Regions from separate parts of the Streptomyces sp. NPDC001222 genome, predicted to be linked through region 3. Evidence: riboswitches for the same ligand, from Rfam matches in the RefSeq annotation. Region 3 holds a riboswitch; each other region holds the start of a gene.

Region 1 (7,717 bases), on a different contig from region 3:
GTCACGAGCCACGGCCCGGACGGCCCCATGACGACGATGGAGGTACTCAGCACCGCGGTGCTGCTGCTGATCGCGGGCCATGAGACCACCGTCAACCTGATCACCAACGGCATGCTCACCCTGCTGCGCCACCCGGAGTACCTCGAGAGGCTGCGCGACGATCCCAGACTGTCCGTCAACATCGTGGAGGAACTGCTGCGCTACGAGCCCCCGGTGCAGCTCGTGCCGCAGCGGACCTGCATCGCGGATATCGAGGTACGCGGCATCACCATCCCGAAGGGTTCACGGATCTGGCTGATGCTGGCCGCGGGCAACCGGGACCCCGAGCGCTTCCGGGACCCCGACCGGTTCGACCCCGACCGCGGGGACATCCAGCATCTGGGTTTCGGCAGCGGCATCCACAGCTGCTTCGGCGCGCCTCTCGCGCGGCTGGAGGCACAGATCGCCCTGTCCGAACTGGCCCGCCGTCTCGACAACCCCCGCTTGGTGGAAGACCCTCCCCCCTACCGCCAGAACGCGGTGCTTCGCGGCCCGCGCCATCTGCCGATCGGCTTCGACGGCCTGCGTCCCTGAGCGGACGGCCGCCCCGCCCACGGCACACCGCGGCGCCCCGGCCGCCGGAGACGGCGGGGCGCCGCGGAGCCACGGCCTCAGCCGATCGGACCGGGGCTGCCGGAGTCACCGGGCCGGATCCGATCCCGCCAGGCTCCGGATTCACTCCCGCGCTCTTCGATGAACTCCTTGAAGCGTCGCAGGTCTCCCTTGACGCGCCGGTTGATGACGCCCAGGGTGTCCGCCGTCCGCTCCACGGCCCCGGCGGGCTCGACGTCCATCACGAGCTCCACCCGGGTGTGCATGTCGTCCACGCGCTGGAAGCGGACCGATCCCTTCTGCCGGGTGTCACCGCTGGTGGTACGCCAGGTGATCCGCTCGTCGGGAAGCTGGTCGACGATCTCGGTGTCGAACTCCCGGCGGATGCCGCCGATCTTGGTGGTCCAGTGATTGTGGCGGTCGTCGAGCTGCCTGACCTCCTCGACACCCTCCATGAATTTCGGGAACTGCTCGAACTGGGTCCACTGGTTGTAGGCGGTGCGGAGGGGGACCTCGACCTCCACCGTTTCCTTGACCGTGCTCATCTGCGCCTCCTTCGGCTGATCGACCGCGACCGGCCGGGGGCCCGCCGCTCGGATCCTGGTCATCGCGCCGAGTACCCGGCACGGACCCGTTTACGGCGGCGACGCCCCGACTTCCCTACAACCACCACCGCTGCCACACCGCACTCGGCGGCCACCCACCGATCAGCCGCGTGAACAACGCTCGTGATCAATACACCTTGGGGGTGCTCGGCCTTCATCCGGTGGCCGCGCGACCGATGGGGAGGCAGGGTGTAACCATGGGTCTCCGGCAATGGGCCGTCGCGGGGCTACGAGAGCAGTGGCAGTCGAGCCATGCCCTCCTGCTGCTCCCCGTCGCCCTGATCGTCGCGATCATGGCAGTGGACATCCACTCCCCCGAAACCATCCATCTGGGGCCCGCACTGGTGATCGCGCCCGCGCTCACGTCCTCGTTCGCCGGGCCCCGGTTGTCCGGCCTGGTCGGGGCACTGGCGGTGCTCGCGCAGATCGTCATCGCCGTCCTGCACGGCGGGTTGGGCACCACCAACCACATCGTGCAGATCCTCACCCTGTTCGTGCTGTCGGTGATGATCGTGGTCTACTGCGCCGTCCGGGACCGGCACCGTGAACAGCTGGCCCAGGTCCGGTCGGTGGCCGAGGCGGCACAGCATGTCCTGCTGTGGCCGCTGCCGGAACACATCGGCCCCTTGCGGGTGGCGTGCCTGTACCTGGCGGCCGAGGACGAGGCGCAGATCGGCGGCGACCTGTACGCCGCCACCCGGGCCGACAGCAGGGTGCGCGTCCTGATCGGCGACGTACGCGGCAAGGGGCTCTCCGCCATCGGCGAGGCCGCCCTGCTGCTCGGAGCCTTCCGTGAGGCGGGCCACCGGCAGTCGTCCCTGCCGGATCTGGCCGCCACCCTGGAGCAGAGCGTGACCCGCTATCTGGCCGACTTCGAGCCGCCCGAGGAAATGGGCGAACGCTTCGCCACCGCCCTGCTGATGGAGATCCCCGACGGGGACCCGATCACCCGTATGACCAGTTGCGGGCATCCTCCGCCGCTGCTGCTCAGTCCCGGTCATGTGGTCACCGTCCCGAGCGTGCACCCCGCACCGCCGATGGGGATCGGATCGGCGCACCCGGGGGACTACCACCTGGACGTGTTCTCCTTCGAGCCCGGGGACACCCTCCTGCTCTACACCGACGGCGTCATCGAGGCCCGGGACGCCGCCGGCCGCTTCTATCCGCTCGCGGACCGCGCGGCCCAGTGGACCGAGGAGAACCCCGAGACGCTGCTGCACCGCATCCGTCGTGATCTGCTCGCCCACACCGGCGGGCGCCTGGACGACGACGCCGCCCTCATCGCCCTGCACCGGACGCCCAGCGTCCATCACGGGCGTCCGCACCAGCGGATCATTCACGCCGACGGCTTCCGTCATCGTCCGCAGAACCAGCCGCAGGGCGGCTGACCCCCCGATCCGCACCCTCACTCAGGTGGTGAAGGGGGTGGAGGGACCCGGAGGGGTGGGCGTGGGCGCCGGTGCGGACGTCGGGCGGGTCTCGGCGGCATGGCCCGACAGGACCAGCTCCTTCGCCCTGCGGAACTCGTCGTCCGTGATGTCGCCGCGGGCGCGCATCTCGGAGAGCCTGGCGAGTTCGTCGACGCCGCTGGTGGGCCCGCGGGTGCCGGCCGTCTCGCGGATGTAGTCGTCGACGGCGCGTTGCTGCGCCCGGGCCTGGGCCATCTCCCGGCGCCCCATCTCCCTGCCGCGGACGACGACGTACGCGAAGACGCCGAGGAAGGGCAGGACCAGACAGAAGACCAGCCAGCCGGCCTTGGCCCAGCCGCCCATGGAGTCGTCGCGGAAGATGTCGAGGACGACCCGGAAGAGCAGGACGAACCACATGACCCACAGAAAGAACCACAGCAGCGTCCAGAAGGCGCTCAGCAGGGGGTAGTCGTACGCGAGGTACGTCTGTGTGACCATTTCCTCCTCCGTTCCGGGCATGCGCCCCGACAGCGGCCCCTGGCGCCTTCAGGGTGCCCACGGCATCCGGCGGCGGGCCTCACCCGGGGCGGGTGAGCGGGCGCGGTCACCCCCACTCCGGCAGCCGGCGCATCTCCACGAGATGCAGTCCGAGGGACTGGCAGCGGGCCAGCAGCTCGTACACCTGCGCATCGTCGAGGACGGGGCCGAACAGAAGGGTCTGGCCGGACATCGTGACGTGCTCCAGCTCGGGAAACGCCTGGGCCAGCGTCTCCGACATCTGCCCGTCGACACGGATCTCAAAGCGCATGGGCTGCTCTCTCGCGGATGGCCTGGGCCGGGCGGCGTGCGCCTCTCCCCGTGATGGTGCGCTCCGACGCGTCCCCGCACCTCACCTGGGGCAGGTGAACCGTCCCGCCGTCAGTCCTTCACGGCGATCTTGAACACGATGATCAGCAGACCGATCAACAGGTTGATCGTGGCGGACACGGCCACCAGGCGCCAGGAGGCCCCGGCATGGCGTGCTGCGGCGGCCGACCAGCCCATCTGCCCGGCCACGGCCACGGAGAGCGCCAGCCAGACCGTGCCCCGCAGGTCCAGGCCCAGCAGCGGGCTGACGGCGACCGCCGCGGTCGGCGGGACGGCGGCCTTGACGATCGGCCACTCGTCACGGCACACATGCAGAACGGTCGCGCGGTCCAGGCGCGGCTGCGCCAGGCGCGCGCCGAACAGCTGGGCGTGGACATGCGCGATCCAGAACACCACGCCGGTACTCAACAGCAGCAGCATCAGTTCGCCCCGCGGCACCGGGCCGTGGGTACCGGCGCCGACCACCACCGAGGCGGCGAGCAGGGAGCCGTAGACACCGCCGGTGTAGTCGGCACGGGCCCGGCGTTCGGCGACGCGCGCCCGGGCGTCGGAGTCGTCCGCCTTGGACCTGCGTCGCATGGGGGATGACCTTCCTGATCGCTCCGCCTCGTCGTGCCGGGGCACCGGACCCTCGTACTGAAGCAGTCGAATAACGGAATATCAGAAATACGAGGCGAGATCGCGCATCGGGCGCCGGTGTCCCCGGCAGTGCGGGTGGACCGCCCTACCGGTACCGGGGGCGCCCGGCGTCACCCACCCGGCGCGGGAATCCTTCGCACTCCGTTCCGCCCGGAAAGCGACGGCCGGGCCAGGGGTGGATCGGCGAAAAGCGGAGCTCGATGGGAACGTCCGGACGAAAATCACACTTAGGTATCGGACATTTCGCGCTTCAATCTTCACGCCAGCCACACAAGTTGGCTAAGTTGACGGCTGGGCCGAGCGACTCCCTCCGGCGAACCTCGCCGGGTTGCACGGCCTCCGCCGAATCCGGTGCATCTTGACCACAGCCGGAACCGGGGACCCAACCGACCACGGGGTGAATCGGTCCAACTGCCGTCGAGGCAGGGGCCGTAGGGCATACCTTCCGGATCCGTCCGCCCGAACCCGTCAGCTAACCCGGTAGGCGGAGCACGGAAGGAGTACGACCCCATGGCGCCGGAGCGAACCCCGGGCCCAGGAGGCTTCGACCTCCCCGGCAGGCGCAGGTTCACCGAGGACGACGCGCCGAGCCGCGACGAGGTCCAGCAGCGGATCCACAGCCTGTATGACCGGGCGGAGACCGACAGCGGAACCTTCAACGCGACGCGCGCGGTGGCGACGGGGACGCAGAGGCGTGCCAATCCGGTGCTCGACAAGGATCGCCGACGCGCCGACCTCGCCCTCGACGACGTGGCCCGGCAGTGGCTCGAGTCGGCGCGCCTGAGGCTGGGCCCGACCGTTCCGGCCGCGCTGCCGCGCGACAGGATGCCGGACAGGCCGTCCGCGGGCCGGCCCTCGGAGCCGGCGAGTCTCCCGGTGAGCGACCTCGTCGTCCTCCTGCGCGAGCTGGGCCTGGCCGACCGGCCCGACCGCGAACTCACCGCCGGCCCGGCCGCGCGTCCCGTGGCGGAGCTGACCGCCGCCGTGGCGGAACCGGCCGCGCGCCCCGCCGCGGAGCTGACCGCCGGACCCGCTGCGGAGCTGACCGCCGGCCCCGTCGCAGCGCTGCCCGCTGCCCCGCCGAGACTGCCGGAGAGTCCCCAGGTCACGCCGGGCGGGGCCACCGAGCCCGAGTCGTCCGTCCCCGAGACCGCCAAGGAGCACACCCGGCAGAGGCTCTCCGCGGCCCGTGACCTGCTGGCCCAGCGATCCGCGCGGCAGGGCACGCCGTCCCCGGCGGTCGAACCCCCGGCCGCGACGGACGCCTGGCGCTCTACGGAGGGGCAGGACGGCCCGGCGGTCCAGGAGGCCTGGCAGCGGCAGCAGGCCGCCGGCCTCGGCATGGACTTCCCGGCCACCTCCCCCGGCACCGGCCTTTCCACCACCGTCCCGGCGGCTCCCCTCACACCGGATCCGCTGACGGACCCTCGATTCGCCACGGAGAACACGCCGTTCGCCGCGGACCCCCAGGCGTTTCCGACCATGGAACCCTGGCCCGCCGCCGGCCAGCTCCCCACCCCGGAACCGTTCCTCGCCGCCCCTCAGCCGTTCCCCACCACAACACCCCTGCCCGCCGCACCCCGCCTCCCCGTCCCCGAACCGTTCCCCGCCACCCCCCAGCCCTTCCTCACCGCCGAACCGGTTCCCGTCGCCGAGGCCGTTCCCGGCGCGGGACTCCCCCTGGGGATGGGCGGGGCGCAGGAGCCGGGGTACGAGACGAAGTACGCGAAGGCGGTCACCTTCGCCCGTGCGCAGCTCGGCAGGCCCTGCCTCTGGGGCGCGGCCGGACCCGAGTCGTACGACGCCGCCGGTCTCACCCAGGCCGCCTGGAGGGCTGCCGGGGTGACTCTCCCGCGTGCGGCCCGCGACCAGTCGTTGATCGGCACGGTGGTCCCCCTCACCGACATCCAGCCCGGTGATCTCGTGTTCTTCAACCCGGACGCGAGCCATGTCGGCCTGTGCACCGGCAACGGCATGATGATCCACGCCCCGGGCCCGGGCGCCTTCATCCGCGAGGAGGCGGTCCTCTACGCGGGTGAGGCGGCGATCCACAGCGTGCTGCGGCCCGTGTGACGCGACCAGGGGGCGGCCGTACTCGGTTCGCCCCCGGCTCTTCGTCGCCGGAACCCGTCCGGGGGCTCGGGCGACCGCTCGTCGATCACCGGTGGCGGAGTGTGCCCGAAGGGACGTCCCGGCGGCCGCCGCGAGCGCTTCACCTGCGCGTTCGGACCGGTCACGCGGCGGCCGGTCGGCATTGCGGCAGGCGGCTTCGCGTAGCAGCGTAGTGGGTGTGAAAGGCCCGGGTTTCCAGCGGATCCACCGGAAGGGGGACCGGCGAGGCTGGCTGAGAGGCGCGCCACCCCCTTGGTGGGTGAAGGTGCTGCCCGTGGTCCTGCTCATCGTCGTGGGCATCGTCAGCCTGGCCGCACCGTCGCCGCTGGACATCGGATTCCTTCTGGGAGCCATCCCGCCGCTCGCCGTCCTGTCCTACGGCCCCGCCGCCACCGCCGCGCTCGGCCTTCTCGTCGTCGGACTGCAGCACACCCGCGTCTTCCACCTGGACCGGCCGGGCAGCACGGACCTGCTCACCATCAGCTTCGTTGCCGTGCTGAGCGTGTTCGTGTCGTATGTGCGCAGCCATCGCGACGCCCAGCTCAACGTGGAACGCACGGTCGCGGAGGCGGCCCAGAACGCGCTGGTCCCCCCGCTGCGCGAGCAGGTGGGACCGGTCCACTGCGCCGGTCTGTACCGGGCGGCCCAGCGCGGGACGCTCGTCGGCGGCGACTTCTTCGATGTGCGCGAGGGTCCCACCGGGGTACGGGCGGTGATGGGCGATGTGCAGGGGCACGGGCTGTCGGCGGTCTCTACGGTCTCCTCGCTGCTCGGGGCCTTCCGGGAGGCGGTGCTCGACCAGCCCGATCTGCCCTCGGTCGCCTCCCGCCTCGACCGCAGGCTGCTCGTGGACTCGGGGAGCAGCCAGCTCGCGGAGCTGTTCGCGACGGCGGTGCTGCTGGAGTTCTCCCCCGACGCCCGGACGGTACGGATCATCGCCTGCGGCAGTCCGGCGCCCGTACTGCTCCACGACGGCAAGGCCACCGAGCTGGAGGTGTCCTCCGGCACGCCACTCGGGATCGGGCTGAGCGAAGGGGGCACGTACGACGAGGCCGTCCGGACGCTGGAAGGCGGGGACCGGCTGTTCCTGGCCTCGGACGGCATCTGGGAGGCACGGGACGCGACCGGCGCGTTCTATCCCCTGGTCGACCGGCTCCCCCGGCTCGCCGACGACGAGGCCACCGAGACGACCGAGCGAGTGTGGGAAGATCTCCTACGCTTCTGCGGATCCGTCCGCGACGACGCCACGATGCTCCTCCTCACCCCGGAGCCCCAGGGCGACCCATAAGGCCGCCTTATGACGTCATAGAGGCAACCCGCGTACCAAGTAAGGTTTGCCTTAGTTTAAGGTTTCCGACGAGCCGTCTGTCACCGCTCGAAGGGAACCTGATCATGCCGCGCCCCCTGCGGGTAGCCATCGTCGGAGCCGGCCCCGCCGGGATCTACGCCGCCGACGCCCTGCTCAAGTCCGAGGTGGCCGCCGAGCCCGGCGTG
Region 2 (7,717 bases), on a different contig from region 3:
CGCGGGAGTCGGGACGACCCTGGCCGAACCCTGAAATCTGCCCTGACCGCCGTCAAGGGAAGTGTTCGACCGCCCCGATTCGAAGATCAGGGGCGTCTAGGGGGTCCACCCTGATGTCCGGGCAGGCCGCTCGTGTGACCATCGATGGCATGCCGGACACCGCAGGAGTGCCCCTCGCCGAACCGCGGCCGCCGCGCAAGCTCTACCGCAGCAGCGACGGACGCTGGCTCGGCGGAGTGGCGCGGGGGCTCGCCGGGCATCTCGGGCTGCCCGTGATCTGGGTGCGCCTCGTGTTCGTGGGCCTGATGATGGCGGACGGCCTCGGCGCACTGCTGTACGCCGCGTTCTGGTTCTTCGTCCCGCTCGGTGTCGGCGGCGTCGACGAGCGCCGCTCCCCGTCGCTGGTCGGCACCGAGACCTCGCCCGACGGCCGTCGCAGACTGGTCGCCCGCAGACCCGACCGGGGCCAGATCGTCGCCCTGCTCCTCATGGTCGTCCTGGCGCTGACCTTCGTCGGCAGTGTGAATCTCGGCGGCGGCACCAAGGCGTATCTCATCCCGGCCGTCCTCGTCGCGGCGGGCGTCGCCCTGGTCTGGCGCCAGGCGGACAACGCACGGCGGGCCCGCTGGATGGAGGTCGGCGGCCGCCGGCGCACCCTCACCCTGCTGCGCGCCGCGGCGGGTGTGCTGCTCGTCACCGCCGGCGTCTCCGGCATCTTCGTGCTGCAGGGCTCCGCGGCCCATCTCGGCTCCGTCCTGCAGGCGGCGCTCGCGGTCCTCGTCGGCATAGCGCTGCTCGCCGGACCGTATCTGGTGCGGATGTCCCAGGACCTGTCCGAGGAGCGGCTGATGCGCATCCGCGCCCAGGAGCGCGCGGAGGTCGCCGCCCACGTCCACGACTCGGTGCTGCACACCCTGACCCTGATCCAGCGCAACGCGGAGAACGCGGGCGAGGTGCGCCGCCTCGCCCGCGCCCAGGAGCGCGATCTGCGCGCCTGGCTCTACAAACCGGAGGGCACCGGCAAGGACGAGGACGAGGAGCCCCGCACGCTGGCGGAGGCCGTCCGGCGCAACGCGGCGGAGGTGGAGGACAAGCACGGCGTCCCCATCGAGGTCGTCGTCGTCGGCGACTGCCCCCTCGACGAGCGGACGGGCGCACAGATGCAGGCCGCGCGCGAAGCGATGGTGAACGCCGCCAAGTACGGTGGCGAGGGCGGCGCCGTCCAGGTCTATGCCGAGGTCGAGGGAAGGACCGTGTTCGTGTCCGTCCGCGACCGGGGCCCCGGCTTCGACCTCGACGCGATACCCACGGACCGCATGGGTGTCAGAGAATCGATCATCGGCCGCATGGAGCGCCACGGCGGCACCGCACGGCTGCGCCCGGTGCCCGGGGGCGGCACGGAGGTCGAGCTGGAGATGGAGAGGGCGGAGACTACGACATGAGCGACGCGAACGAGCCGGCCGGCCCGGTGGAGCCGGAGCGGGCGGGCGAGGGCACGGGGGAGCGGCGCGTGCGGGTCGTGCTCGTCGACGACCACCGTATGTTCCGTACGGGCGTCCGGGCGGAGATCGGGCAGACCGAGCGGACCGGCGTCGAGGTCGTGGGGGAGGCCGCGGACGTCGACCAGGCGGTGTCGGTGATCACCGAGACCCGACCCGAGGTGGTCCTCCTCGACGTCCATCTCCCGGGCGGCGGCGGTGTCGAAGTGCTGCGCCGCTGTGCCGCGTTGACGGCGGACGCCGAGCGGCCGGTCCGGTTTCTCGCGCTGTCAGTGTCGGACGCGGCGGAGGACGTGATCGGAGTGATCCGCGGCGGTGCCCGCGGATACGTGACGAAGACCATCACCGGCACGGACCTCGTCGCCTCAATCTTCCGTGTCCAGGAGGGCGACGCCGTCTTCTCCCCGCGGCTGGCCGGCTTCGTCCTCGACGCCTTCGCCTCGACCGACGCCCCGCCCGTCGACGAGGACCTCGACCGCCTCACCCAGCGCGAGCGCGAGGTCCTGCGCCTCATCGCCCGCGGCTATGCGTACAAGGAGATCGCCAAGCAGCTGTTCATCTCGGTGAAGACGGTCGAGTCCCATGTCTCGGCGGTGCTGCGCAAGCTCCAGCTGTCCAACCGTCATGAACTGACCCGCTGGGCGACGGCACGCCGACTGGTCTGACGGGCCGTCGCCCGCAGTCGGGGGCTACACCACCCGGGTGGCCCCCGCGAACGGCATCTCGTCGATCGGCGCCAGTCGTACGGGCGCCGAGGGGTTCGGCGCGTGGATCATCTGGCCGTGTCCCACGTAGATCCCCACATGGCTGACCCCGGAGTAGAAGAACACGAGGTCGCCGGGCAGCAGCGCGGAGCGCGGGATGCGGCGGCCCGCGCCGATCTGGGCGTAGGTCGTCCGGGGCAGTGAGACGCCCGCCGACCGGTACGCGGCCTGCACCAGCCCCGAGCAGTCGAAGGCGTCGGGCCCGGTGGCGCCCCAGACATAGGGGCTGCCGAGCTTGCCGTACGCGTACGACAGCGCGGCCGCAGCCCGGGCGTCGGGTGCCTCCGCGGCGGCCTGCGACGCCGGCACGGCCCCGAGGAGGCCGCGCCCCGCGGACCGGGACGCGGGCCCCGCGAGCTGTGCGCGCCGGCTCTCCGTCAGCCGGGAGAGCAGCAGCCGCGCCTCGCCGAGCTTCTCGGTGACCGTCCGCTTCTGCCGCTGAAGCTCCGCCTGGCGGGAGGTCAGCGAGGCGAGTTCCACGCGCTCGGCTCCGCGCAGCCGCTCGATCTCCCGCAACTGCGCGCGCACTCGTGCCACGGCCGCCGCCTGCCGGCCGTCGACCCGCTCGGCGAACGCGGCGTCGTCGAGGTACTGTCCGGGATCCGAGGAGAGCAGCAGCCGCACCGTCGGATCGACACCGCCCCCGCGGTACTGCGCCGCCGCGGCGAAACCCAGCGCCTCGCGGGCCGAGTTCAGCCGGTCCATGCGGCGCGCGGCCTCGTCCCGCAGCGCGCCCAGTCGTCGCTGGGCGTCGGCCGCCTGCTCCTTCGCCCCGTCGTACTTCTCGGTCGCGACCTCCGCCTCCCGGTACAGCCGGTCGACCTCGGCCTTGGCCTGGGCGGGGGAGAGCGGGGGCTCGGCGTACCCGGTGCCGTCGAAGCCGGTCGCGGTCGCCGCTCCCGCGAGGGCGATCGTGACGGCGGTCCGGACCGTGGTCCCGCCGAGCGAACGCTGCCTGGGCTTACGGTGCGCTGCCACCTGAACCGTCACGTCCTTTCCTACGACCGCCGGGGCGACCACGCGTCCGGCGGCGGCCCGCACAGGGGGAGCAGGCCGCCGCCGGACCTTCTCGGCGGTGGTCTCCGGCGGCCGCCCTGGCGCGGGCGGCGGTGGGGAGCCGGTCACCTGGTGGAGGACGCTAAACCGAACTGTGACCGCACCGTGACGCAATGTACGGAAGTGGCTCTAGCGGACTGACGGTGACCGTATGTGAGCGCGATCCCGTTCCGAGGCCGCCGACTTCACACTGTGCGATGACCGATGCGGTGGTTCCGCGGCGCAGGGACGTCACAGAGTGCTATAGGCCGCATATATGCGCGCTCGCGTGTCCCCGTGCCACCCCCCGGAGCTCCCACCGCTGTAGCCGCCGTCACACCCCGTGGCCCGGTGTCAGAGCCTTCCGTGCCCCTCACTAGGCTCCGGCTTCATGGACGTACTCATCCATCTCTTCGTCGGCCTGCACATCGTCGGCATCGCCGCGCTCCTCGGCGGCTTCCTCACCCAGATGAAGGCGATGGGCCGGGGCACGGCCCGCTTCGTGCCCGGAATGCTGCACGGTGCGCTGACCATGCTGGTCACGGGCGTGGCGCTGGTCGGCCTCAACCAGGCCGAACACCACCACATCAACACCATCAAGATCGGCATCAAGCTGGCCCTGCTGATCGTGATCCTCGGCCTGGTCTATGTGAAGCGCGACGAGGAGCAGGTCGAGAAGCCCCTCTTCGCCCTGGTCGGCGCGCTGACCACGGTGAACGTCTTCATCGCCGTCCTGTGGACCTGACGCTGCCCGCGAGGGACCCGGCGGCTCCCACGAGGACCGCGCACCAGACGGCCACAGCGATCCACAGCAGCACCTGACCGGGGCCGCGCAGCCAGGACGCGTTGAGGTCGCCGGCCACGGACAGCGCCGCCACCGCCGTCATGCCCATCGGGAAGACGGTCGACCACCGCCGTACGTCGTAACCGGGGCGCGGCCGGCGCAGCTCGGCCGTCGCCAGTACGCAGTACCAGACGAAGGCGAGGGCGAAGAGAGCGATGGTGACGCTCCGCAGGACGTCGGTGTCGTCGACGTTCCAGAGGTAGAGGCCGGAGTGGGCGGCGCGGATCAGCCGCGTCCCGGCCACCGCGGAGAGGGCGAGCGCACCGCCCGCCACCCACTGGTCGCCCGCGCCGACCGCCACCTGCCGCCGGTCGAAGCACCACAGCCCGATCAGGTAGAACACCAGCCCGAACCAGAAGAACACCAGCGCCAGATGGGCGAGCCAGGACACCCGTAGGGCCGCGGCCAGCACCGCCCCGAGCACCGCGATCGCCTCCGCCGCCACAGAGCCGAGGAACACCACCCCGGGCATACCGCGCTCCCAGCCCTGTACGACCGGGAGGACCAGAACCGCCCACAGCACGAGGGCCAGCACGAAGAGCGCCTCGGCGAGCTGCTGTCGGCCCAGGAGCGAGAACCGGGTGCCCAGCACGGTGGTGGCCGGGACCACCGCGAGCGCGGCCGGGGAGCCGACCGGCCACTCCAGGCGCGCCCCCAGCAGCCGCAGTGCGATGACGGCGGCCACTCCCAGCCAGGCGACGCCCGCCAGCACGAGGGCGATGCGGGAGAGCAGCTCGTACCCGGTCTGGTGCAGCCCGATCGACAGGATGCCGGTCGCCATCACGGCGGCCCCGGTGGCGGGCGGACGCTGCGGCCACCGGGTGCGGAGCGCGGAGGTGCCAGACATGCGCCCGATGCTAGGGACGCGCGCCCGGCTTGCGTACGGGGCACGCGCGCGTGGAGCCTGAAAACAACCCCACGCGCGCGTGAACCTCGCAGGCAACCTCATACGCCGGGTGCCGCAGGACTCAGGCCGGCCGCACCACGCTGTGGATGATCGACGCGCCGCCGTAGTAGACCGACTCCTCGCGGACATAGGCGCCCGGCTTGGGGGCGTGGATCATCATGCCGTTGCCGATGTACACGCCGACATGGCTGATGTCGTCGTAGAAGAAGATCAGGTCGCCCGGCCGGGCGTCGGCGAGCGGCACCGTCGTGCCGACGTTCACCTGGTCGTACGTGGTGCGCGGAAGTGCGACCCCGGCGGCCTTCCACGCGGCCTGGGTCAGGCCCGAGCAGTCGTACGACCCGGGGCCGGTCGCGCCCCACACATACGGCTTGCCGATCTGCGCGCGGGCGAAGGCGAGGGCCTTGTCCGCCTTCGTGGCGTACGCGGAGTCCGTCGCGGTGGACCCCGAGGAGGGGGCCGCGGTGGAGGACCCCGTGGAGCCGCTCGAGGTGCTCGACGACGACTGCTGCTGGGCCGCCTTCAGCTCGGCCGCCCTCTGCTGGGCCGCCTGCTGCCGGGCCAGCGCCTCCGCCCGGCGCTGGGCCTCCTCCTGCTTCTTCTTCTCGAGCGCGGCGAGCCGCGCCTTCTCCTGGGCGTTCAGGTCGGACAGCAGCCGGCGTGCGGCGGAGAGCTTGTTCTGGACGTCCGTCTTGGCCGTCCGCAGGGCCGTCTGCGACTCGTCGAGCGTCCGGAGGCTGTCGGTGGCCTCCTGCCGCTTCTTCATCGTGGCGGCCTGGGCGGTGGCGTACTGGTCGATCGCTTCCTTCTGACGGCCGGTGAGCCGGCTCATCAGCTGCGTCTGGTCGAAGTAGTCCTGGGGGTTGTCGGCAAGCAGGAAGGTGGCCGTGTCGGGGGCCGCCTCCCCGGTCCGGTACTGCGCGGCCGCGAACGAACCCAGTTCCTCACGCGCGTCGTTGAGCTTCTGCGTGCGCTGGGCGACGTCGTCGAGGAGCCTGTCGACGTGCCTGCGCTGCTCGGTCGATCGCTCCTTGGCGGCGTCGTACTTCTCGGTGGCCGACTCCGCCTGGCGGTAGAGGTCGTCGACCTTCTTCTCGACCTCCTCGATGCTGGGTCTGCCGTCGGCGGAGGGCGCGGCCTGGGCCGTCTGCGAGAGCAGCGCCACGGAGGTCAGGGCCGCCGTCGCGAGGGCGGGGGTGCGGATGCCCGCGATGCGTGGGCCCGAGGGGCGGGACTTGCGGTGCGGCGCCATGAAAGGCGTCTCCTTCCGTACACCGCCTACCGGGTTAGCTGTCGGGTTCGGGCGGGTGGTTCGGAAGGTGTGTGCCCTACGGCCAAGTCCCCCAGGACGCGTGGCCGATTCACCCCAGGTCGGGTGGGTCCCCGGCTCCGGCTGCCGCAGGGCGCACCGGACTCGGCGGAGGCCGCGCGACCCGGCGACGTTCGCCGGTGGGGGTCGTGCGGCCCGCCCGGCACGCTAGCCAACTGGTGTGGCTCCTGTGAAGGTTGATGCGTAATATGCCCGATACATTTCCGTGATCTTGGCTACAGCTACTTGCTTCGGGCGCGTACCGTGAGCAGGCAGGCCCGGACGGTGACGTGTGAGGCGCGGGGCCGGTCCGGGCGTGGAGTTTCCGGGACGGCGGCCGGTTGTCGGTGGGGCGCCCTAGACTCGGAGAGCGATGAGCAGCCTCTTTGACGACAGCTTCCTGGCGGATCTCCAGGCCGGTTCGGCCCCGGAGGAGGAGCCCCCGCCGCCCGACGAACACGCTCCGGAGTCGGTCCCGGACGATCTGTTCGGCGGGCACTTCGACGTGCCGCCGGCCCGGGACACCCACTACCGCGACGGCGCGCCCCGCCCGGTCCTCGACCCCCGCGCCCTGGTCGAGGGGCTGAACGAGAACCAGCGCGCGGCGGTCGCGCACGCCGGCTCCCCCCTGCTCATCGTCGCCGGCGCCGGTTCCGGCAAGACCCGGGTGCTCACCCACCGCATCGCCTATCTGCTGGCCGAGCGGGGCGTGCATCCCGGCCAGATCCTCGCGATCACCTTCACCAACAAGGCCGCGGGCGAGATGAAGGAGCGCGTCGAGCAGCTCGTCGGCCCGCGCGCGAACGCGATGTGGGTGATGACCTTCCACAGCGCGTGCGTCCGCATCCTGCGCCGCGAGAGCAAGAAGCTCGGCTTCACGTCCTCCTTCTCGATCTACGACGCCGCCGACAGCAAGCGGCTGATGGCGCTCGTCTGCCGCGACCTGGACCTCGACCCCAAGCGATTCCCGCCCAAGTCGTTCAGCGCCAAGATCTCCAACCTGAAGAACGAGCTGATCGACGAGGAGGACTTCGCCGCCCAGGCCGCCGACGGCTTCGAGAAGACCCTCGCCCAGGCCTACACGCTGTACCAGTCGAGGCTCCGCGAGGCGAACGCCCTCGACTTCGACGACCTGATCATGACGACGGTCAACCTGCTGCGCGCCTTCCCGGACGTCGCAGAGCACTACCGCCGCCGCTTCCGCCACGTCCTCGTCGACGAGTACCAGGACACGAACCACGCGCAGTACGCCCTGGTCCGCGAGCTGGTCGGCACCTCCGGGCACCCGGTGGACGGGCCGCCCGGCGAGGACGACCTGCGGCCCGCCGAGCTGTGCGTCGTGGGTGACGCCGACCAGTC
Region 3 (7,717 bases):
ATCCCCGGAGCCTCCAGTGACCGCAGCCGGGCCAAGGGGGAGCCACGGTTCCCCGGCGGGCCGAAGGCCGATCCCGCGGGGTCCCACTTCGAGCGGCGGATCCGGAGCTTCCAGCCGCGACGCAGCCGGGTGACCACCGGGCAGGCGGACGCCCTGCAGCGGCTGTGGCCCCTGTGGGGCCTGGACATCGACGGACAGCGGACCGTGGACCTGACCGAGCTGTTCGGGAACACGCGGCCCGTGGTGCTGGAGATCGGCTTCGGCATGGGCGAGGCCACCGCGCGGATGGCCGCCGACGACCCGGGCACCAACATCCTCGCCGTCGACGTGCACACCCCCGGCCAGGGCAATCTGCTGGCTCTCGCCGAACGGAACCAGCTGACCAACGTCCGGGTCGCGAACGGCGACGCGATCATCCTGCTCCGCGAGATGCTCGCGCCCGACGCGCTCGACGGGCTGCGCGTCTACTTCCCCGACCCCTGGCCCAAGAAGCGCCACCACAAGCGGCGACTGATCCAGCCCGAGTTCCTCACGCTCGCCGCCGCCCGCCTCAGACCGGGCGCGCTGGTGCACTGCGCGACGGACTGGGAGCCGTACGCCGAGCAGATGCTCGAGGTGCTCACCGCGCACCCCGACTTCGAGAACACCCAGCCCGAGGGCGGTTACGCGCCACGTCCCGCATTCCGTCCGCTGACCCGTTTCGAAGGTCAGGGGCTGGACAAGGGTCATGTCGTGAACGACCTGCTGTTCCGGCGCGTACAGCACCGGGACCAGTCCTCCGCCGGCGACTGAGCGCCCCGCGGGCCCGCCGGGCACCGTCGCGGGCGGCGCCCCTGTCTCGTTAGGGTCGATTCCGTGGCCACCTGTCCCCCGTATCCGACGCGTCCCGCCGGCAACGCGGGCGAGGGCCGGCATCCGCACTGGTGGCAGCGTCGGTGGGTGCGCTACGGTGCGCCGGCCACGCTCCTGGCGCTCTCCGGCCTCGTCATCCTCGCCCTCGTGCGACAGCAGACGGGCACCGAGGGGTTCCTGGTCGGACTGGGACTCGCGGTGCTGCCCGTGCCGCTGCTGGTCGCCGCCTTCCGCTGGCTGGACCGGGTGGAACCCGGGCCCTGGCGGAACATGATCTTCGCCTTCGCCTGGGGAGCCTGCGCGGCCGCGCTCATCGCGATCGTCGCGAACAGCTTCGCGACCCGGTGGATAGCCACCGCGACCGCCGACCCGCACAGCGCCGACACACTGGGCGCGACCCTGATAGCGCCGATCGTCGAGGAGTCCGCGAAGGCGGCGGCCGTGCTGCTGGTCTTCCTCTTCCGCAGACGCGACTTCACCGGGATCGTGGACGGGGTGGTGATAGCCGGGGTTACCGCGACCGGCTTCGCCTTCACCGAGAACATCCTCTATCTGGGCACGGCCTTCGGCACGGACCAGCTCAGCGGTGGGCGGGGCCTCGCCTCCGTGACCGCCGCGACCTTCTTCGTCCGGGTGGTGATGGCGCCCTTCGCGCATCCGCTGTTCACCGTGCTCACCGGCATCGGGTTCGGTGTCGCGGCGATGTCGGCGGAGCAGCGACGGGCACGCCGTGTCCTGCTGCCGCTGGGCGGGCTGCTGCTCGCCATGGGCATGCACTCGATGTGGAACGGATCCTCGTCGTTCGGCGAGTACGGGTTCTTCGCGGTGTACGCGTCCTTCATGGCGCCCGCGTTCGCCCTGCTGACCTGGCTGGTGATCTGGACACGGCAGCGGGAGCTGCGGACGGTGCGGGAGGAGCTGCCGGCGTACGCGGCCACCGGGTGGCTGGGGCCGGCGGAACCGTTCGTACTCGGCTCCATGCGGGCGCGGCGGCTGGCCCGGCAGTACGCGCGGCAGCATGTCGGGAAGGCGGCGGCGCGCTCGGTCGCGGAGTACGAGGCGTACGCGACGTCACTGGCGTTCCTGCGGCACCGGGGGCGCCGCGGCCGGGCGGGAGCCGACTTCGTCGCACGGGAGGGTGAGCTGCTCTCCGCACTGTGGGCGCGGCGTGCGGTGGCACGGCCGGCCCTGGCGCACGCGGCGCGCACGACGGCGCCGATGCCGTTGCCGGTCTGGCCCGGGTACGGGTACGGCTACGGACATGTCCCGTGGTACCCGGCGCCGCGTTACGGACCGACGACGCCGTATCCCGCGTATCCCGCGTATCCCGCGTACAACCCCTATCAGCCGTAGAAACTCTGTCGGCCGTGGAGCCGCGGGCTGTCCCCGGGGGACAGCCCGCACCGGATGATTACGCGGACGCCTCGGTCAGCCTGGCCAGGTCCTTCTCCGTCAGGGTCAGGTCCGCCACCGCCAGCAGCGCGGGCAGCTGTTCCACCGTGCGGGCGGAGGCGATCGGCGCCGCGACCGTGGGCTGGGCCGCGAGCCAGGCCAGGGCCACCGTCGGGATCTGTGCGTCCCGCTCCTGCGCGACCTCGTCGAGAGCCGCGAGCACCCGTCGGCCGCGCTCGGTCTCCAGGTGCTTGCCCGCGCCCTGCGCGCGCGCCGAGTCCACGGTCGTGCCCGGCCGGTACTTGCCGGTCAGGAAGCCGGACGCGAGGGAGTAGTAGGGGACGGCCGCCAGGCCCGCGCGGGCCGCGACGTCCTGCAGCGGGCCCTCGTAGGTGTCCCGCGAGACCAGGTTGTAGTGCGGCTGGAGCGCCACATAGCGGGCCAGGTTCTCGCGCTCGGAGAAGTCGAGGGACGCCTGCAGGCGCTCGGCGGAGATGTTGGAGGCGGCGATGGCGCGCACCTTGCCCGCCTTCACCAGGTCGTCGAGCGCGCCGATGATCTCCTCCACCGGTACCTCGGGCTGGTCGAAGTGCGTGTAGTAGAGGTCGATGTAGTCGGTGCCCAGGCGGCGCAGGGACGCGTCGGCCGCGGCCTTGATGTTGGCGGCGCCCAGCCCCTTGTACTCGGGGTGCTGGCTGACCTTGGTCGCGATGATCACGTCGGAGCGGTTGCCGCGCGCCGCGATCCACTTGCCGATGACGGTCTCGGACTCGCCGCCCTTGTTGCCGGGCGCCCACGCCGAGTAGACGTCGGCCGTGTCGACGAAGTTGCCGCCGGCCGCCGTGTAGGCGTCGAGCACGGCGAAGGACTGCGCCTCGTCGGCGGTCCAGCCGAAGACGTTGCCACCGAGGGAGAGGGGGAAGACCTCGAGGTCCGAGGAGCCGAACTTGCGAAGGGAAGTCATGCTGTACTTCAGCGCTCGATCCGGAAGATCTTATTCCGGTCGAAGCTGTCCGCATGGGGGAATTCCGGCCTGCTGGGCCCGGCCGGGAGGGGCGCACACGCGCCTGACCGGCAGCCCTGACGTCGGGGGGATGTCGCCAGGACCGCCGGAGTTCAGGTGGTGACCCGCGCCGGGAAGCGGGGCGGGGACCCGGATGTCAGGGATTGACGCCCTTGCTCTGCAGCCACGCCATCGGGTCGATCGCGCTGCCGCCGCCCGGGTGGACCTCCAGGTGCAGATGCGGCCCGGTGACGTTGCCGGTCGCGCCCACGCGGCCGATGACGTCGCCCGTGGAGACCTTCTGGCCGACGCTGACGCTGATCGACGACTGGTGGCAGAACCACAGCTCGGTGCCGTCGTCGAGGGTGAGGACCGTGCGGTAGCCGTACGAGCCCGCCCAGCCCGCCTGGGTGACGGTGCCGCTGTGGATGGCCTTGATGAGCGTGCCCGTGGGGGCGGCGAAGTCGAGGCCGGTGTGGTAGCCGGAGGACCACATGGCGCCGGCGTCACCGAAGCGCGAGGTCAGGGTGTACGAGGAGGTCGGCAGCGTGAACTGCTTGGCCAGTTCCGCCAGTCGGGCGGCCTCGGCCTTCTTCTTGACCTCCGCAGCCACCGCCTTCCTGGCGGTGTCCTGGGCCTTGGCCGCCGCTGCGGCGGCCTTCTTCGTGGCGGCGTCCTGGGCGGCCTGTGCGGCCGCCGCGGCGATCCGGTCCTGCTGGGACTCGGCCTGCTGCATGATCCGGCTGCGCAGCGCCTCACCCGCGTCCTTGGTGCCCGCGACGGCGTCGGTGGTGCTCACACCGGCGGCGCTCAGGGCGGTGGCGGAGCCCTCGGGGGCGCTGGTGTCCTCGCCGATGAGCTCCTTGGCCGAGTGGGTGACCGAGGAGAGGTCGGGGAGGGATATGGACACCGGCGGCTTGCCGGTCTGCGCGGTGGCCATGCCACCCGCGCCGACCGCGGCCATCACGCCGACGCCGAGAACGGTGGAGCTGCGGGCGAGTCCGCCGCCGCGCTGCCTGGTGACGCGGTGCCGACCGCGGACGGGGCGGACGGAGTCCTCGGTGGGATTCCACTCCTCCCAGGGGCCCTCGTCGGGGCGGGGCGCGAACCCGATGGTCTGCGTGCCGCTCGGGGCGAACGAGGTGCTCTCGGCAGGCCGGTTGGACGCCACGTGGGCGCACTCCTTTCCTTCCGTTTCGCCTACCGGGTTAGCTGACGGGTTCGGAGGGGAAGGTCTCCTACGCGCGTATACCGACCGTTTTCACACGGCGATATCCGCTCGATTCACCCCAAGGTGGTGGTTCCCCGGCTCCCTTGCGGGATTCGGCACACGCGCACGGAGCCGCCTCTGGTGACGGCTGGGACGACCGCGCTGCGTTATCGAACGTTAATAGACGTCGGGCCCGGATTCCAAGCTGTTCGGACAGATCATTAACGCTTCTGGCCAGGACTTTAATGACAGGATCGGCGTAAAACGGGCGAGTTGACCGCACCTCACCCGCACCACCGGTTCTGACTCTGCGTCAGTTGTTATCAAAAGCGGGCCGCCCACTCACTCACCGTGACAACGCCCGGACGTTCAGCGGCGGTTGGCCCTCGACGGGTTCAGCGGTGCTCGGACCGGCGCACGGCGAGCAGCGCCATGTCGTCCGTCGCCTGGCCGCCGGTGTGGCGGGCGACGTCCTCCGTGACGGCGGCGAGCACGGCGCCGGGGGTGGGCAGAACCCGCCCGGCGAGGCGGCGGGCCGGGTCGTAGAACTCGCCGCGCGCGTCCCGTGCCTCCGAGACGCCGTCCGTGAAGAAGAGCAGCGTCGAACCGGGCGGGAAGTCCCACTTCTCCGCGCCGTCGGGCCCAGGGGCGAGATCGCCCATGCCGAGCGGCAGCGCCGGCTCGCGGGCCTCCAGTTCGCGCAGGGTGCCGTCCGGGAGCAGCAGCAGGGGGGCGGGGTGCCCCCGGTCGACGATCCGGACGACGCCCTCCTCCCCGTGCGGGATCTCCGCGAGGACCGCGGTGGTGAACTCCTCGTCGCTGTCGGGGCCGTCCCGGCGGATGCCCTCGCGCGACAGCGCCCGCTCCAGGCGCCGGGCGACGGCCTCCAGCGTGGCCTCCTGCTCGGCCGCCTCCCGGAAGGCGCCGATCACCACGGCGACCGCGGCCACGGCACCCGTCCCCTTGCCCCGCACGTCCCCGACCACGAGCCGTACACCGTGCGGTGAGTCCTGGACGGCGTACAGGTCGCCGCCTATGTAGGCGTCGGCCTGCGCGGCCTCGTACCGGGCGGCGATCCGTAGCCCCCCGATCCGCGCGGGGGGCTCGGGCAGTACGGCGCGCTGGGCGGCCTCGGCGATCCGGCGGGCGGAGGCGAGGCGCGCGTCGTTGCGGCGTACGAGCACATTGATCAGCACGGCGGGTACGGCGGCCGCGGCGGTGGTGACCGCCTCGGTGGCCGCGCCGGACGCCCCGAGCCCGAGGTGCACGGCCAGAACGGCGGCGAGGGCCGCGGTGCCGGTGACGACGGTGGCGCGCAGCGAGTGCAGGGGCGCGGCGACGAGCGGGGCGGCGGTGAAGAGGGGGACGGCCGGGAAGACGGACGGGGTCAGCCGGCCGCAGCAGACGCCGAGGCCGATGAGCAGTGCGGGCAGGGCCCGCAGAAACGCCCGCGCGTACGAACTCCGCCGGCTCTCCGCCGGGCCGGGCTCCGGGGGACGGACGTGCCCGGGGCCGGCGCCCGGCGGGCGGGCGTCCGTCGTCCCCCCGTCGTCGGACCCGGTGCCCGGCGACCGGACGTCCTCGGATCGAACGTGCGGCCGGCTGTCGGACTGATCATGGGGTCGGCCCTCGGGTCGGCCACCGCGCCGACCGTGGGTTCGTCCGTCGGCCCGATCGTCGGGCCGTGCGCTGTCCTTCGGGGAAGGACGCACGGCCGGGCCGCTGCTGGTGCGGTCGTACGGGATGCCGCTCCCCTCGTACGGAGTTCCGGGTCCTGGCCCGCTGCCCTGCTCGTCGCACGGCGCCTCGATCCGCCACGCGCCTCCTCGCTGAACCACCCGTCCAGGCTTCACGCAGGACGGGCGAGGGGCGACCGCTGTGGGCCGACCGGCGTACACACCCTGTGGACGGGGATAGGAGAGGCCCCGGACGGGAAGGGGAGCAGTGGGTGAAGAGCACAGAAAAAACCGAGGGCCGGAACCCTTTCGGATTCCGGCCCTCGGCCTTCAGTAGCGGGGACAGGATTTGAACCTGCGACCTCTGGGTTATGAGCCCAGCGAGCTACCGAGCTGCTCCACCCCGCGTCGGTGATTCCAGTGTACGCCATGCGCAGGACACGAAGCACACAGGTTTACGTCCACAGGGCTTCACCACCGTTCTCCGGCCGTCAGCGGCCTCCGTCCGGGGACAGCAGATGGGCGTTCGGGGCCTTGGCCCGCTCCTCGTACTCGGGCAGCACCACCACATCCGCCCCCTCTGACGTCAGCAGACCGTTGCCGTCCGCCGCCGCCACGAACGTGTCCGGTTCACGCCAGGACGTGACCACCCGCCGCACCCCGGCGTCGAGGATCAGACGGGCGCACGGCGCGGGCCGGGAGGCGCGGCGGGCGCACGGCTCCAGGCTGCTGTAGACCGTCGCGCCGGCCAGTCGCGGATCCGCCGGGTCCAGCTTCGCCAGGGCCGCCTCCTCCGCGTGCACCACCGGGTCCCCGCCCTCCCGGGAGTGCCCCCGGGCCAGCTCCGTCCCGTCGGCCGCGACGATCACCGCACCCACGCTGAAGGCCGTCCGGGAGGGCGGGCACTGCGCCGCCAGCTCGCACGCGGTCTCCAGCCAGCGCCGGTCCGCGGCCGAGGCCGACCTGCCGGTGCCGGGCGCGGCGGGCGCGTAGCGCATCAGCACGACGTCCCCGACCGGCCGCGTCTCCAGCAGCCGCATCCGTCCCGGCGGGTACGCCCCCGGCCCGAACATCCGCGGCGCGTCGGGCTGCCCCACGACCAGTGGCGCGAGGACGAGCTGGAGCTCGTCCGCGAGGCCCTGCTGCAACAGCTGTGTGTGCACCTGGCCGCCGCCCTCGACCATCAGCCGGCCCACGCCCTTGACGTCACCGAGGTGAGCGAGCACGGCGCGCCACTCCACATCGGGGCCGAGCGCGACCACGTCCACGTCCGCCGGCAGCAGCCCGCTCAGCCGCTCCGCACCCTTGTCCGTGGTGTAGAGCGCCTTCGCGCCCCCCGTGTGCCAGAAAAGGGCGTCCGGGTCGAGGTCACCGGACGCGCTGACCGCGACCTTCAGCGGGTACTCCGGCCGGCCGGCGCGAACCCGGGCCGCGCGCCGCTCCTCGGAGTAGACCAGCAGCCGCGGGTTGTCGGTGCGCAGCGTGCCCGCGCCGACGAGGATCGCATCGCTGCCCGCCCGCACCTCGTCGACCCGGTCGAAGTCCTCCGGTCCGGACAGCAGGAGCCGCTCGGGGCCGGTGTCG
Region 4 (7,717 bases), on a different contig from region 3:
ATGCCGGCCCACCAGTTGGAGCTCGCCCTCTGGCTGGAGGCCGACCGCATGGGCTCCCTGCTCGCCGCCCTCGACGACGAGTCCATGGAGAACCAGCGGGACGTCGTGAAGAACGAGCGCCGCCAGCGCTACGACAACGTTCCGTACGGCACCGCCTTCGAGAAGCTGACCTCGCTCGCCTACCCCGAGGGCCACCCGTACCACCACACCCCCATCGGCTCGATGGCGGACCTGGACGCGGCCACCCTGGAGGACGCCCGCGCCTTCTTCCGCACGTACTACGCGCCCAACAACGCCGTTCTCTCCATCGTCGGGGACATCGACCCGCAGCAGACCCTCGCCTGGGTCGAGAAGTACTTCGGGTCCATCCCGGCCCACGACGGCAAGCCCGCGCCGCGCGACGGCTCGCTGCCCGACGTCATCGGCGAGCAGCTGCGCGAGGTCGTCGAGGAAGAGGTTCCGGCGCGCGCCCTCATGGCCGCCTACCGGCTGCCGCACGACGGCACGCGCGCGTGCGACGCGGCGGACCTGGCCCTCACCATCCTCGGCGGCGGCGAGTCCTCCCGGCTCTACAACCGGCTGGTACGGCATGACCGCACCGCCGTCGCCGCCGGCTTCGGGCTCCTCCGGCTGGCCGGAGCGCCCTCCCTGGGATGGCTGGACGTGAAGACCTCCGGTGACGTCGAGGTGCCCGTCATCGAGTCCGCCATCGACGAGGAGCTGGCCCGGTTCGCCGAGCAGGGCCCCACGGCCGAGGAAATGGAGCGCGCCCAGGCCCAGTTGGAGCGCGAATGGCTGGACCGGCTCGGCACGGTCGCCGGCCGCGCCGACGAACTGTGCCGGTTCGCGGTGCTGTTCGGCGACCCGCAGCTCGCCCTGACCGCCGTGCGGCGCGTGCTCGACGTCACCGCCGAGGAGGTGCAGGAGATCGCCAAGGCCCGCCTGCGCCCCGACAACCGCGCGGTGCTCGTGTACGAGCCGGTCGCGGCCGACGCCGCCGAGACCACCACCGCCGAAGGCACCAGCAACGACGAGGAGTCGGCGAAGTGACCGAGCTCGCGACCATGGACTTCCACCCGCAGCCCCGGCCCGGCACGGCCCGGCCCTGGGCGTTCCCCGCACCCGAGCGCGGCGCCCTGGACAACGGCCTGACCGTGCTGCGCTGCCACCGCCCCGGTCAGCAGGTCGTCGCCGTGGAGGTGCTCGTCGACGCGCCCCTGGACGCCGAGCCGGCCGGCCTCGACGGCGTCGCCACGATCATGGCGCGTGCCTTCTCCGAGGGCACTGACAAGCACTCCGCCGAGGAGTTCGCCGCCGAGCTGGAGCGCTGCGGCGCCACCCTGGACTCGCACGCCGACCACCCCGGGGTGCGTCTGTCCCTCGAAGTGCCCGTCTCCCGCCTCCCGAAGGCGCTCGGGCTGCTCGCCGACGCCCTGAGGGCGCCGGCGTTCGACGAGAGCGAGATCGAGCGCCTGGTGCGCAACCGCCTCGACGAGATCCCGCACGAGATGGCCAACCCGGCCCGCCGCGCCGCCAAGGAGCTCTCCAAGGAGCTGTTCCCGGCGACCTCGCGGATGTCGCGACCGCGTCAGGGCACCGAGGAGACGGTCGAGGCCATCGACGCGGCCGCCGTCCGCCGGTTCTACGAGCGGTATGTGCGGCCCTCCACTGCCACCGCCGTCGTGGTCGGCGACCTCACCGGCGTCGACCTCGACGCGCTCCTCGGCGACACCCTCGGGGCCTGGACGGGGGAGCCCGCCAAGCCGCGCCCCGTGCCCCCGGTGACCGCCGACGACAACGGCCGCGTGGTCATCGTGGACCGCCCCGGGGCCGTCCAGACGCAGCTGCTCATCGGCCGCGTCGGCGCGGACCGCCACGACCGGGTGTGGCCCGCACAGGTGCTCGGCACGTACTGCCTCGGCGGCACCCTCACCTCCCGTCTGGACCGCGTCCTGCGGGAGGAGAAGGGCTACACCTACGGTGTGCGGGCGTTCGGCCAGGTGCTGCGCTCCGCGCCTGACGGCACCGGCGCCGCGATGCTCGCCATCAGCGGCTCCGTCGACACGCCGAACACCGGCCCGGCGCTGGACGACCTCTGGAAGGTGCTGCGCACCCTCGCCGCCGAGGGGCTGACGGACGCCGAGCGCGATGTCGCCGTGCAGAACCTGGTGGGTGTGGCGCCGCTCAAGTTCGAGACCGCGGCGGCCGTCGCGAGCACGCTCGCCGACCAGGTCGAGCAGCATCTGCCGGACGACTACCAGTCGACGCTCTATCAGCGGCTCGCCGCCACAGGCACGGTCGAGGCCACGGCCGCCGTCGTGAACGCCTTCCCGGTGGACCGTCTGGTGACCGTCCTGGTCGGTGACGCCACGCAGATCGAGGAGCCCGTCAAGGCGCTCGGCATCGGCGAAGTGCACGTCGTGCGGGCCGAGTAGACGCTCCTCGTACGCGTCCGGAACGGCGACGCTCCGAAGGGGCCCTGGTGACGTCCTCCGTCACCAGGGCCCTGCTCTTTGGGTTTTGTCCGTATTGCCATAGAGGCTGCCCCTCTGCCCTGTGGGATGCGCTACAAACCCCATGCTCGGTTTGCCGGGGGACGGAGGGCCCTTCTAGCGTCTGTCGGGCTGTCCGTCAGGCAGTGCGCCGCACCCGCGGCACCGGACAGTCATCGCCGAGTCCCCGTACGGCGCGAGCCAGGGGAGCCGGGGACCCACCTTCTCTCGCCGCCCGCGCGGCCGGAGGGGCCCACTCTCGTCGCCTTCGCGCCGGGAAGGGCCCACGCAGTCCCTGGGGTGAATCGGGCGCCAGCCCGTAGGAGACCTTCCTGCTCCGAACCCGTCAGCTAACCCGGTAGGCGAGAGGGAAGGAAAGGACCAGCCACTTCATGGCGTTCACCTGCGCCACCGGGAAGCACCGCCGTCCGAGCCGAATGCAGCGTACGGCCACGAACGCGGTGGGCGTCGCGGCGCTCACCACCACCGGGGCCATCGGCACCCTGGCAGCCCCGGCCTTCGCCGCCGGGCACCCCGTCGAGGAGACGGGACTCATGCAGGCCGTCACCCTCGGCGACTCGGTCGCGGAGAAGATCGGCGCTCAGGCCGCCGCCCAGAAGCAGGCCGCCGACCAGAAGAAGGCGGCCGAGGCCGCGCGCCGGGAGGCCGCGGAGAAGGCGCGCAAGGAGCACGAGGCCAAGGTCCGCGCCGCCCGCGAGGCCGAGCGCGAGCGCCTGAACGCGTTCGTGGCGCCGATCTACCACTCGTACGTCTCCACCGGCTACAAGGCCGGCGGCTCCCTGTGGTCCTCCGGCGCCCACACCGGCATCGACTTCCACGCCGCCACGGGCACGCCCGTCCACGCGGTCGGCTCGGGCACCGTCGTGGAGACCGGCTGGGGCGGCGCGTACGGCAACCAGATCGTCATCAGGATGAACGACGGCACCTACACGCAGTACGGCCATCTCTCGTCCATCGGCGTCCAGCTGGGCCAGCACGTCACCCCCGGGCAGCAGATCGCCCTCTCCGGGGCCACTGGCAACACGACCGGGCCGCACCTCCACTTCGAGGCGCGCACCACCCAGGAGTACGGCTCGGACATGGACCCGGTCGCCTACCTCAGGTCACACGGCGTGAACGTCTGAGCGTCGGCCGCCCCAAGGCGCCGCTGACGTGATGGCCCCGGCTCCTCGGCCGGGGCCTTCGTCGTTTCGAACTCCCGTCTGTCCAAAAAATATCCATGGATTCCGGCCTGCCGTCGGAAATTCCGGCCCGCTGCAATAGAGTCGACTGGACACGCGTCGACCGGGGACGTTTCGCGGGGATTAAGGCGGTGGTCGGGCATGCGTATTCCGGCGCACTCGGTATGCACGGCGATCCGTGACGACATCGTCGCGGGTCTCTACGAGCGCGGCAGCCGGCTCACCGAGGAACTCCTCGCGCGCCGCTACGGCGTCTCCCGCGTCCCCGTCCGCGAGGCCCTGCGCACCCTGGAGGCCGAGGGCTTCGTCGTCACCCGAAGACACGCGGGCGCGTGTGTCGCGGAACCCACCGAGCAGGAGGCCGCCGACCTGCTGGAGATGCGGATGCTGCTGGAGCCGCTGGGGGCCGCGCGCGCCGCACAGCGCCGCACCGAGGCCCATCTCAAGGTGCTGCGCGGCCTGGTCAGACTGGGCCAGGAGCGCGCCAGGAGAGGCCCCAGCGAGGATCTCCGCTCGCTGGACGGCTGGTTCCACGAGACCCTGGCGCAGGCCTGTGGCAGCCCCGCGCTCACCTCGACGCTCGGCCAGCTACGCCACAAGATCGTCTGGATGTACGCGGTCGAGGCGCCGGTCAGCCCCGTGGAGTCCTGGGCCGAGCACGGCGGCATCGTGGACGCCGTCGCGCGCGGCGACGGCGAACGGGCGCGTGCCATCACGGCACTGCACATCGAGCGCGCGACCGCCGCGCATCGGCTGCGTCCGCCCGGCGCGGGCCACCGCGCGGACCGTGTGAGGACTTCGCAACATGCCGTAAACGTGTCGGGGGCCCGGCATTAACACAGGCACCGTATACAAAGAGGGATATTCCGTGAAGTCCATTTCGGCTGCCCTGGTTCTCATGCGCCCCGATAATTCCGGCGTACGTGATTTTCGGGTGCCGCGAGCAATTCTCGCGACCGCGCCGAATTTCTCGCGCGCACACCCTCGGGGGCGCGAAGTCCACCGTGCCCGCTCCCGCACGACGGCGAAAGCCGCGCCCCCTGGGGAGGCGCGGCTTTGGTGACCGGGGGGTCCGAAGGGTCAGACGGTCTCGGGGAGCTCCTCGAGGCCCTCGGCGACCAGCTTCGCCAGGCGGTCCAGTGCGGCGTCCGCGCCGTCCGCGTCGGAGGCCAGGACGACCTCCTCGCCGCCCTGGGCGCCCAGGCCCAGAACCGCCAGCATGGACGCGGCGTTGACGGGGTTGCCGCCGGCCTTGGCGATGGTCACGGGGACGCCGGAGGCCGTTGCCGCCCGGACGAAGATGGAGGCGGGACGGGCGTGGAGGCCCTCGGCCCAGCCGACGTTGACGCGGCGCTCAGCCATGTGTTGCTGCCCTTCGGTTTCAGGGTTGTCTAGACCAGTTTTCCATATGGTGAAGCGTTCCCGGACCGGACGGAAGCCCCCTCCCCGGACGGTCCGCATGCTGGACGGTCCGTGCACGGTTCCCCCAGCCTGCCTCGCGCCGTCGCCGGACGCGAGCCGTACTCTGGGGCCCATGCAGACCGCGTCGGACCGGCACGAGTACCCCGCCCACTGGGAGGCCGACGTGGTGCTCCGCGACGGCGGTACCGCACGCATCAGGCCCATCACCGTTGATGACGCCGAGCGTCTCGTCAGCTTCTACGAGCAGGTCTCCGCCGAGTCGAAGTACTACCGCTTCTTCGCGCCGTACCCACGTCTGTCCGCCAGGGACGTCCACCGCTTCACGCACCACGACTTTGTGGACAGGGTGGGACTCGCGGCCACGATCGGGGGCGAGTTCATCGCCACCGTACGCTACGACCGGATCGGCGCCGACGGCATGCCCGCCTCCGCGCCCTCCGACGAGGCCGAGGTCGCCTTCCTCGTGCAGGACGCTCACCAGGGACGCGGGGTCGCGTCGGCCCTCCTCGAACACATCGCGGCGGTCGCCAGGGAGCGCGGCATCCGCCGGTTCGCCGCCGAGGTGCTGCCCGCCAACTCCAAGATGATCAAGGTGTTCACGGACGCCGGGTACCAGCAGAAGCGCAGTTTCGAGGACGGCGTCGTACGTCTGGAACTGGACCTGGAACCCACCGACCGGTCGCTGGCCGTGCAGCGGGCGCGGGAGCAGCGGGCCGAGGCGCGGTCGGTGCAGCGGCTGCTGGCCCCCGGCTCGGTCGCCGTGATCGGCGCGGGCCGCACACCCGGGGGAGTGGGCCGCAGCGTGCTCGACAACCTCAGGGACGGTGGGTACACCGGCCGCCTGTACGCGGTGAACAAGGCCTTCGAGGGGGACCGCAAGGAACTCGACGGGGTGCCCGCCCACCGGTCGGTCCGCGAGATCCCCGAGCCGGTGGATCTCGCGGTCGTCGCCGTTCCCGCGGAGCACGCCCCCGAGGTCGTCGCCGAGTGCGGCGAGCACGGGGTGCAGGGGCTGGTGGTGATCTCCGCGGGATACGCCGAGAGCGGGCCCGACGGCCGTCAGCGGCAGCGGGATCTGCTGCGCCTCGCGCGGTCGTACGGGATGCGGATCATCGGGCCCAACGCTTTCGGGATCATCAACACCGCACCGGACGTCCGGCTCAACGCCTCCCTGGCACCCGAGATGCCGCGCACCGGGCGCATAGGGCTGTTCGCCCAGTCCGGCGCCATCGGTATCGCGCTGCTCTCGCGGCTGCACCGGCGCGGCGGAGGCGTCACCGGGGTCACCGGCGTGTCGACCTTCGTCTCCTCCGGGAACCGGGCGGACGTCTCGGGCAACGACGTCCTCCAGTACTGGTACGAGGACCCGGACACCGATGTCGCCCTGATGTATCTGGAGACCATCGGCAGCCCGCGCAAGTTCAACCGGCTCGCACGGCGCACGGCCGCCGCCAAGCCGCTGGTCGTGGTGCAGGGCGCGCGGCACGGAGGCGCCCCCCAGGGCCACGCCGTACGTGCCACGCGCCTGCCGCACGCCACGGTCTCCGCGCTGCTGCGGCAGGCCGGGGTGATCCGGGTGGACACGATCACGGAACTGGTGGACGCGGGGCTGCTGCTGGCCCGCCAGCCGCTGCCCGCCGGGCCCCGGGTGGCGATCCTCGGCAACTCCGAGTCGCTCGGCCTGCTGACCTACGACGCCTGCCTGACGCAGGGGCTGCGCCCGCTGCCGCCGCTCGACCTGACGACGGCGGCGTCGGCGGAGGACTTCCACCGGGCGCTGACCGCGGCGCTCGCCGACGAGGCGTGCGACGCCGTCGTCGTGACGGCCATCCCGACGGTGGGGGAGGCCTCGGCCGGGGACGCGGCGCTCGCGCGGGCCCTCCGCTCGGCCGCCGCGGCGGCCCCCGCCAAGCCGGTGCTCGTGGTCCACGTCGAACTGGGCGGGCTCGCCGAGGCCCTGTCCGCCGCGGCCAGCACCTCGCCCCAGGGCCGGCGCGCCGACGTTCCGCCCCCGGTGGAACTGCCGCCCACCACGGTTCAGGCCCCGTCCGACGCCCGGCTGATTCCCGCCTACCCCGCCGCCGAACGCGCTGTCCGGGCGCTGGCGGAAGCGGTCAGATACGCCCAGTGGCGACGCGACACCGCCGAGCCCGGCAGGGTGCCCGAGTACGACGACATCGACGAGAAGGGGGCCGCCGCGCTGATCGGGCGGCTGCTCGCGCGGGGCCAGGGCCTCACGCTCGGCAGCGACGAGACCTGCGACCTGCTGACGCGGTACGGCATCCACGTCCGCAGGGCCCTGCCCGCGCCCACCCCCGACGCCGCCGCCCGGGCCGCCCTGGCGATCGGCTACCCGGTCGCCCTCAAGGCCACCGCCCCGCATCTGCGGCACCGCGCGGACCTGGGCGGGGTCCGCCTCGACCTGGCCGACGAGGAGCAACTGCGGCGCGCGTACGCCGAATTGACCGAGCTGTTCGGGCAGCCGGAGCAGCTGCGGCCGGTCGTCCAGGGCATGGCGCCACGCGGCGTGGACACGCTCGTACGGGCCGTGATCGACCCGGCTGCGGGCGCCGTGCTGTCCTTCGGGCTCGCCGGAGCCGC

Evidence for each region. Region 3 has a riboswitch for cyclic di-AMP ahead of ACFY2Z_RS34910 (M23 family metallopeptidase). Riboswitches for the same ligand answer to the same signal wherever they lie in the genome.
Region 1: it holds a riboswitch for cyclic di-AMP, as region 3 does, so the genes downstream of both, ACFY2Z_RS14455 (NlpC/P60 family protein) here and ACFY2Z_RS34910 (M23 family metallopeptidase) in region 3, are expected to answer to the same signal.
Region 2: it holds a riboswitch for cyclic di-AMP, as region 3 does, so the genes downstream of both, ACFY2Z_RS06020 (NlpC/P60 family protein) here and ACFY2Z_RS34910 (M23 family metallopeptidase) in region 3, are expected to answer to the same signal.
Region 4: it holds a riboswitch for cyclic di-AMP, as region 3 does, so the genes downstream of both, ACFY2Z_RS05075 (M23 family metallopeptidase) here and ACFY2Z_RS34910 (M23 family metallopeptidase) in region 3, are expected to answer to the same signal.

What each region holds. Positions count from the first base shown of each region.
Region 1 covers NZ_JBIAXT010000008.1:186,767-194,483, reverse strand. The annotation lists gene ACFY2Z_RS14485 (cytochrome P450) at 1-573, shown strand, start outside; gene ACFY2Z_RS14480 (SRPBCC family protein) at 651-1,136, opposite strand; gene ACFY2Z_RS14475 (PP2C family protein-serine/threonine phosphatase) at 1,394-2,584, shown strand; gene ACFY2Z_RS14470 (SHOCT domain-containing protein) at 2,606-3,103, opposite strand; gene ACFY2Z_RS14465 (hypothetical protein) at 3,210-3,413, opposite strand; gene ACFY2Z_RS14460 (hypothetical protein) at 3,524-4,051, opposite strand; cyclic di-AMP (ydaO/yuaA leader) riboswitch at 4,442-4,614, shown strand; gene ACFY2Z_RS14455 (NlpC/P60 family protein) at 4,622-6,184, shown strand; gene ACFY2Z_RS14450 (PP2C family protein-serine/threonine phosphatase) at 6,483-7,511, shown strand; gene ACFY2Z_RS14445 (FAD-dependent oxidoreductase) at 7,616-7,717, shown strand, end outside.
Region 2 covers NZ_JBIAXT010000003.1:56,906-64,622, forward strand. The annotation lists gene ACFY2Z_RS05995 (PspC domain-containing protein) at 150-1,442, shown strand; gene ACFY2Z_RS06000 (response regulator transcription factor) at 1,439-2,164, shown strand; gene ACFY2Z_RS06005 (NlpC/P60 family protein) at 2,189-3,241, opposite strand; gene ACFY2Z_RS06010 (hypothetical protein) at 3,690-4,043, shown strand; gene ACFY2Z_RS06015 (tellurite resistance/C4-dicarboxylate transporter family protein) at 4,021-4,989, opposite strand; gene ACFY2Z_RS06020 (NlpC/P60 family protein) at 5,111-6,301, opposite strand; cyclic di-AMP (ydaO/yuaA leader) riboswitch at 6,310-6,479, opposite strand; gene pcrA (DNA helicase PcrA) at 6,732-7,717, shown strand, end outside.
Region 3 covers NZ_JBIAXT010000037.1:60,759-68,475, reverse strand. The annotation lists gene trmB (tRNA (guanosine(46)-N7)-methyltransferase TrmB) at 1-792, shown strand, start outside; gene ACFY2Z_RS34920 (PrsW family intramembrane metalloprotease) at 856-2,205, shown strand; gene ACFY2Z_RS34915 (aldo/keto reductase) at 2,264-3,208, opposite strand; gene ACFY2Z_RS34910 (M23 family metallopeptidase) at 3,405-4,418, opposite strand; cyclic di-AMP (ydaO/yuaA leader) riboswitch at 4,430-4,586, opposite strand; gene ACFY2Z_RS34905 (PP2C family protein-serine/threonine phosphatase) at 4,853-6,295, opposite strand; tRNA gene ACFY2Z_RS34900 (tRNA-Met) at 6,468-6,541, opposite strand; gene ACFY2Z_RS34895 (dihydrofolate reductase family protein) at 6,625-7,717, opposite strand, start outside.
Region 4 covers NZ_JBIAXT010000002.1:444,923-452,639, reverse strand. The annotation lists gene ACFY2Z_RS05085 (M16 family metallopeptidase) at 1-1,050, shown strand, start outside; gene ACFY2Z_RS05080 (M16 family metallopeptidase) at 1,047-2,435, shown strand; cyclic di-AMP (ydaO/yuaA leader) riboswitch at 2,660-2,872, shown strand; gene ACFY2Z_RS05075 (M23 family metallopeptidase) at 2,885-3,637, shown strand; gene ACFY2Z_RS05070 (GntR family transcriptional regulator) at 3,836-4,531, shown strand; gene ACFY2Z_RS05065 (HPr family phosphocarrier protein) at 4,775-5,056, opposite strand; gene ACFY2Z_RS05060 (GNAT family N-acetyltransferase) at 5,229-7,717, shown strand, end outside.